Prosthecobacter dejongeii: one gene and its partner. The protein of the gene in region 1 interacts with the protein of each later gene in a pairwise test. Links are inferred from orthologs where the notes say so. Each region holds a gene or a part of one and is shown on either strand. Other genes may lie near its edges.

Region 1 (3,186 bases):
AGGGATCCGCCAAACTGCTTGACCGTTCCTCCTGAAACAGGCTTACTGGATTCTTTACCAGCGGTCTGCATGCTTGCGTTTCGATTGCCGCCTGCCAGTCCACGGCCAGTTCTTTCATCCCCCTCGATTTTCCTGCATGAACTTCACCTCTTTCCGGTCTCAGGTCCTCTGGCTCGTGCTTTTCGCCAGCATGTTCCTCAGCCCCTTGGCTCAGGCCTTTGACACCGTGATCCTGGATGCAGGACATGGAGACCATGACCGGGGTGCTGCCATTGGTTACGTTTATGAAAAGCACCTCGCCCTGGATACTGCCCGACGTGTGGAGCAGCTTTTGCGTAAAGAGGGCATCAAGGTCATCATGACCCGCAGCCGCGATGTGTTCATCCCCCTGCAAGACCGCTCCGCCGCAGGCAACCGCTATGGCAATGCCATCTTTGTCAGCGTCCACTATAACTACAACCGTGGCGGCAGCGGCAGCGGAGTCGAGACCTTCTATCACTTTTCCCGGGGCTACACTCTGGCTGCCTACATCCAGGCTTACTTGGTCCAGCGCACCCGCATGACCAACCGTGGGGTCAAGCACGCCAGCTTCCATGTCATCCGGAAAACAGAGCGCAACCCCGCCGTGCTGGTGGAGTGTGGTTTCGTCAGCAATCCCACGGAACGAGCCCGTATGATGACGGGTGAATTCCGCGCCCGCATCGCCGAAGGCATCGCCCAGGGCATTGTGGCTTACAAACGTGCCAAATAAGCTCTCACGACCATGCTGGTGACATGCCGCCAGATGCAGGAGATGGAAGAAGGTGCGTTTGCCCAGGGCGTGCAGGCATCCGATCTTATGGAGGTGGCGGGCATAGGCATCGCCCAGGTCATCCGCCATTTTTTTCTCACCCCCGGCACGCTCATTCTCTACCTGGGAAGCGGCAACAATGCCGGCGATGCCCTGGTGGCTGGACGCGAACTCCAAAAACAGGGATGGACATTGCTGGCCCGTCTTAGCGGCGAGCCGGGTAACATGAAAGCCCTGCCGCTGAAACATTGGAACGAGTTAAAGGGCATGGAAAGGCTCCATCATCCGCCTCTTTTAAATCTCCAAGCTCCCGTAGTCTTGCTGGATGGATTGCTAGGCATCGGCAGCCAGGGGCCCTTGCGCCCCAGTCTTTCTGCGCTTGCACAGGAGATGAACCAGCTACGGATCAGCCACCGGGCCGTCACCGTCGCCATGGACATTCCTTCGGGTCTAGATGGTGATACAGGCCAGCCCCACCCAGACTGTGTGGTGGCGGACATCACGGCCACCGTTGCCGCCTGTAAAAAAGGCCTGGTAGCTGATGCAGCGACGCATCATGTGGGCAGGTTGGCGCTGGTTCCCCTGCCTCAACTGGCCCCGTTCATGCCCAAGGAGGCAATTCAAGAAAACCTGCTCACCCCAGAGTTTTTGCGCCCTCACCTTCCGCGACGGAACTTTGATTTTCACAAAGGCCAAGCAGGCCGGGTGGGCATCCTCGCTGGCTCGCGTGGGTATTATGGGGCAGCCGAATTGGCCTGCCGCGCTGCCTTGCGTGCTGGGGCTGGCCTGGTGACTTTGATTGTCAAAGAAGACGCCTACGACATCCTCGCTTGCCGCGTCCCACCTGAGGTCATGGTGAAATCCGTCCAAGATTACCGGGAGGTGCTTAACATGCGTTTTGACGCCATAGGCATCGGCCCCGGGCTGGGTTTCACCGATGAAGCTGAATACATCGAGATGATTCGTCAAACATCAGTGCGCTGCGTCGTGGATGCCGATGCCCTCACCGCACTGGCACGCCAGGAACATGAGACTCTGGATGATTGCGTTGCCTCGCATCTTTTCACGCCTCATCCCGGTGAAATGGCCAGGCTGCTGCCTAACTGCGCCAACTTCACGCGACGTGAACAGGCGGCAAGCTGGACCACCGACCATTTAGGGCATACTCTTCTTCTCAAAGGGGCCCGCACTGTCATTGCGACCCACGGGCTGGACACTCTGTATAACACCACCGGTCACCCTGGTATGGCCATAGGAGGCATGGGGGATGTGCTCACGGGCGTCTCCGCAGCCCTCATAGGCCAGGGTATCCGTACGCATTTTGCCGCAGGCCTCGCCGCCTGGCTCTGTGGCAGGGCCGCCGAGATCCACGCACGTGCGCAAGCTGCCGAAAGCACGCTACCGACGGATGTCATCCGGCACCTGGGTCAGGCCTGGGCTGAACTATAACGTCACTTCTACTCATGCCCCACCCACTCTCTCATTTCGTAGAGTTTGGGATTTCGAATGGGTGCGCGCCCCCCCTGAACCATCTTTTTAACGGTCGCAAAAAGGTCCACATCTCCCGCTTCTCCCAGCCCGCCAAATTCAGAATCCAGCTTTTCTGGATCTTCTCCTGCCTCCAGACGCTTCACCATCTCGCGTAACTCTGGAGGTGTTTTGTCCCCCATCAAATCGGTCATTTTCCGCATCAGATGGCCCAATTGCCTAGGATCGGGATTGTCTTCATTCATCGCCCCCATCTCGCCTTCCATCTCGAGCATCAGAGCATCCATCTTTTCCTCATCCAATCCAGCAAAGGGGTCCCCCTCCAGATTTTCCTTGGCCTTGCCAATGATCGCAAAACGCGAAACCTGTTTTTGCAGTTTAAACGCAGGGTTGTCCGGGCAGGTCGGCACTTTGTCTCCATAGGCAAGGCTCCGCGCGAGGAACTGGTAAACCGTGTTGTTCTCGGGGCAGTAAAACTCGTAAATGGGCATGATCTGGGGAGAAAGTAGCGAGATAGGCGGGAAGAGCACCACCTCGATTTTGCAAAAAGATCCACTGAATACATCATCAGATTCGCATTCCATAGATCACAAGGACGTCAGCGGTGTCTCATAACAGTTCTAGCAAGACTTCCAGAAGATGCCCACGCCAGGAGGAACGCTCTCTGAGGAAATAACTGTGTTTCTCCAAGAGCGAAATCATCCGTATCATTGCTTGTGAAATTTTTCACAAATTCGGGTTGCCCCTCTCCCGACGGCTCCGATAATCCCCAAACTCCGCTTTTCCGCCCATGTCTGCTCCCGCTGCCGCCGCTACCCCCACCGCACCCCCACCTGTTGACTTGGTGAATGTGCAAATTGACGGCGTCTGGTACAAGTTTCCCAAGGGCACTCGCATGATCGAAGCCT
Region 2 (3,099 bases), on another replicon or contig:
CTGTACTGATAACTGGAATAAAACATGCCCAGCGGGCGCACCAGCCCACCTAACTCTAAGTTTGTCAAAACCGTCTCAATCACCAAAGGGCGTATGTCCGTGCTGCCAGAAAGATCATAAATGGAAATATCAAATTCATCTCCCTGCCGCAGCAGATGGTCCACCAACTGCCGCAGGGCCTGCGGCGTGGGGGTATCCCCAAAGGTGAAATTTGCCAGCACGGTGCAGTCATCTTGGCAGGCCAGCATTTCACAGACAGATACCTTGCCATCGCGCCCCGCACGGCCCGTTTCCTGCATGTAGTTTTCCAGCGTTTTAGGCAGGTTGTAGTGATACACCGCCCGGATATCCGCCTTATCAATCCCCATCCCGAAAGCGATGGTCGCCACGATCACTTCCGTCTGTCCGGTCATGAAACCATCCTGCGCCGCGTGCCGATATTCGTCCGGCAGCCCCGCATGATACGCCAGCGCATTGACCCCAGCTTTTTGCAGATGCGTCGCCACTTCCTCAGCCGTCTGTTGCAGTGTGACGTATACGATGGACGGCACCTGGCGTTTCAGCAGCAGCTTCGTCAGTACCTCTTTGCGCTTCACCGCCGCGCAGGGAGTGATTCGGTAATGTAAGTTAGGCCGATGGAAGGAGGTCTGGATGTGATCCTCCTGGACAATGTCAAAAGCCCGCCGAATATCCGCCGCCACGCTCGGGGTCGCAGTGGCCGTGAGGGCCAACACGGGGGAAATCTCCAGCTCTTTCGCCACATGCGCCAGACGCAAATACTCTGGCCGGAAGTTATGCCCCCACTCCGAAATGCAGTGCGCTTCATCCACCGCCATCATGGCGATTTTGATCCGCTTCAGCCGCTCCATGAAGTTCTCATTCATCAGCCGCTCAGGTGCGATGTAGAGCAGCTTCGTCTTTCCGGTGCGCAGATCCTCAAAGACTTGCTGCGCCTCTTCCAATTTCAAAGATGAATCCAACCGCGCCGCGCCAATGCCCCTCGCCTTCAGCGCCTCCACCTGATCTTTCATCAGCGCGATGAGAGGTGAAATGACCAAGGTGACTCCATCCATCAGCAAAGCTGGAAGCTGATAGCACAGAGACTTTCCGGCACTGGTGGGAAAAAGCGCCAGCGCACTCCGCCCCGCCAGCAACGCCTGCATCACAGCCTCCTGCCCTGGGCGAAAAGCCGCATGGCCAAAGTGCTGGCGAAGGGTGGCGGTGAGATCTTGAGGCATGGCCACCCATGCCACCTGTTTGGAGACTCTGGCAAGAAAGGAGTGCAGGGATGGGCCTCACCTCCTTTTAAATCTTTCTCAGCGAGACTTCGCAAACCCGCAGGCAGGGCCCGGTAGAACGCGCTGTTGAGAACTTAGGTGACAGGAGAGCATGAGACACTCTCCTCTCCCTCCAAAGGTAAGCGCTGAAAATTCTTAACGCTCTCTACTTCTTCCCCTGCCGCTGGCGCACCACTTCAAACAAAGACACACCCGTCGCCACGGAGACGTTCAGACACGGCACGCGACCTGCCATGGGGATGCGGACGAGGAAATCGCAATGCTCCCCTGTCAGGCGGCGCATGCCGTCGCCTTCAGCACCCATGACGATGGCCGTGGGGCCTTTGAGATCCAGATCGTAGATGGACTTCGTGGTTTCATCCGCCGTGCCGACGATCCAGATGCCCAGTTTCTTCAGCTTTTCCATAGCGCGGACCAGATTCGTCACGCGCACGAGAGGGATGTTTTCGGCACCGCCGCACGAGACGCGGATGACGGTATCGGAGATGGGCGCAGACTTGTCCTTCGGCATCACCACGCAATCACAGCCCGCCGCATCGGCCGTGCGCAGGCAGGCCCCCAGGTTGTGCGGATCCTGGATGCAGTCCAGGATGAGCACGAGCGGGTTTTCTTTCCCCTCCAGCAGCAGAGACAGGTCATCTTCATCATACACAGGCACGTGCCCCGTGGTGGGAGACGAGTGGCGGTTCTGACGGGCGACGGGTGCGGGCTTGGGCATCCCGCAGTGATGAAATGCGCTGGCCCCGGCTGCAAGGGTTTTGACGGACAATTCGTGGCCTACTGGGCCACCACGTCATAAACCAGCAGTTTTTTGGCCTTCGGTTTCAGGATCTCGTTCACCGCTTTCACGTGCGCGGGGTGTTTTTCATACACGGCCAGGTCCGCCGGGGTGGCAAAGCGCATCACCAGACCCACGTCGAAACTATCGTCCACCACCGGGCGCTCACTGGCCAGCGGGGTGCCCACGCTGAGGTGCTGGATGCCGGGGATATCCTTTTGGAAACCCTTGGCCGCAGCGATGATGGCGGCCCGATCTGCGGCATCGCCCGGCTTTTTCAGCCACAGGAGGACGACGTGCTCTACCTTGCCCTGGGCAGTGGTCTTGTGCCCCATGGGGCAAGTGGTGCAGGAGGCGAGCAGGCTGAGGGCGGCAAAGGAAAAGATGGCGATGGCTTTTTGCATAGCGGTCTTTAGTCTGCGTGACCATGAAGGAAGCGTCGAGACTGTTTTTCTGCCTGTACCTGTTTTCTGGAGCCCTCCCTGCCCAGGAGGCGCAGCCTTTTGACCGGCTCACCTTTCACCATGCACCGAAACCCCTGGCCGCTGGAGCAAAAACCAGTGACTGGCCGCGCGTGCTGGGCCCCAGCCACGATGCCAGCACACCCGAAACCCACCTCTTAAAAACCTGGCCCGCGACTGGCCTGTCACCTGTTTGGGAAGTGACCACGGGCGAGGCCTACACCTCCCCCATCCTCAGCGGTGACTACTGCGTGATTTTCCACGCGCTGGAGAAGCAGGAAACCGTGGAGTGCCTGCACCGGGAAACGGGCCAGCGATTCTGGAGCCAGGCCTACCCCATCGAGTACCAGGACCGCTACGGGTTCGGCAATGGCCCGCGTAGCAGTCCGGTCATCTCCCAGGGTGTGGTGGTGACGCTGGGCGTGACGTCCCAGCTTCACGCTTACGATTTAAAGACCGGCAAGGTGCTGTGGGCGCATGACCTGCGAAAGGAATACAACGTGCCACAGGATTTCTTCGGCGCGGGCTCCTCGCCCCTGATTTTAGATGGGCTCGTCATTGT

Evidence for each region.
Region 2: the proteins of HNQ64_RS22485 (region 1) and rlmB interact in binary tests that used the Escherichia coli proteins (3 or more experiments, as listed by UniProt). The link is inferred for Prosthecobacter dejongeii from one-to-one orthologs.

What each region holds. Positions count from the first base shown.
Region 1 is NZ_JACHIF010000013.1:35,411-38,596, forward strand. The notes cover bases 136-3,001. They hold HNQ64_RS22485 (NAD(P)H-hydrate dehydratase), read left to right. Parts: upstream 136-763; coding sequence 764-2,239; downstream 2,240-3,001. Other genes in these bases: HNQ64_RS22480 (N-acetylmuramoyl-L-alanine amidase family protein), read left to right, coding at 137-751; HNQ64_RS22490 (FmdB family zinc ribbon protein), read right to left, coding at 2,248-2,862. Also shown: HNQ64_RS22495 (molybdopterin-dependent oxidoreductase), read left to right, coding at 3,069-3,186. UniProt on the Escherichia coli protein: Bifunctional enzyme that catalyzes the epimerization of the S- and R-forms of NAD(P)HX and the dehydration of the S-form of NAD(P)HX at the expense of ADP, which is converted to AMP.
Region 2 is NZ_JACHIF010000001.1:675,528-678,626, forward strand. The notes cover bases 231-3,009. They hold rlmB (23S rRNA (guanosine(2251)-2'-O)-methyltransferase RlmB), read right to left. Parts: upstream 2,017-3,009; coding sequence 1,444-2,016; downstream 231-1,443. Other genes in these bases: HNQ64_RS02470 (RecQ family ATP-dependent DNA helicase), read right to left, coding at 231-1,238; HNQ64_RS02480 (Dabb family protein), read right to left, coding at 2,076-2,480; HNQ64_RS02485 (outer membrane protein assembly factor BamB family protein), read left to right, coding at 2,504-3,009. Outside these bases: more of HNQ64_RS02470, read right to left, coding at 1-230; more of HNQ64_RS02485, read left to right, coding at 3,010-3,099. UniProt on the Escherichia coli protein: Specifically methylates the ribose of guanosine 2251 in 23S rRNA.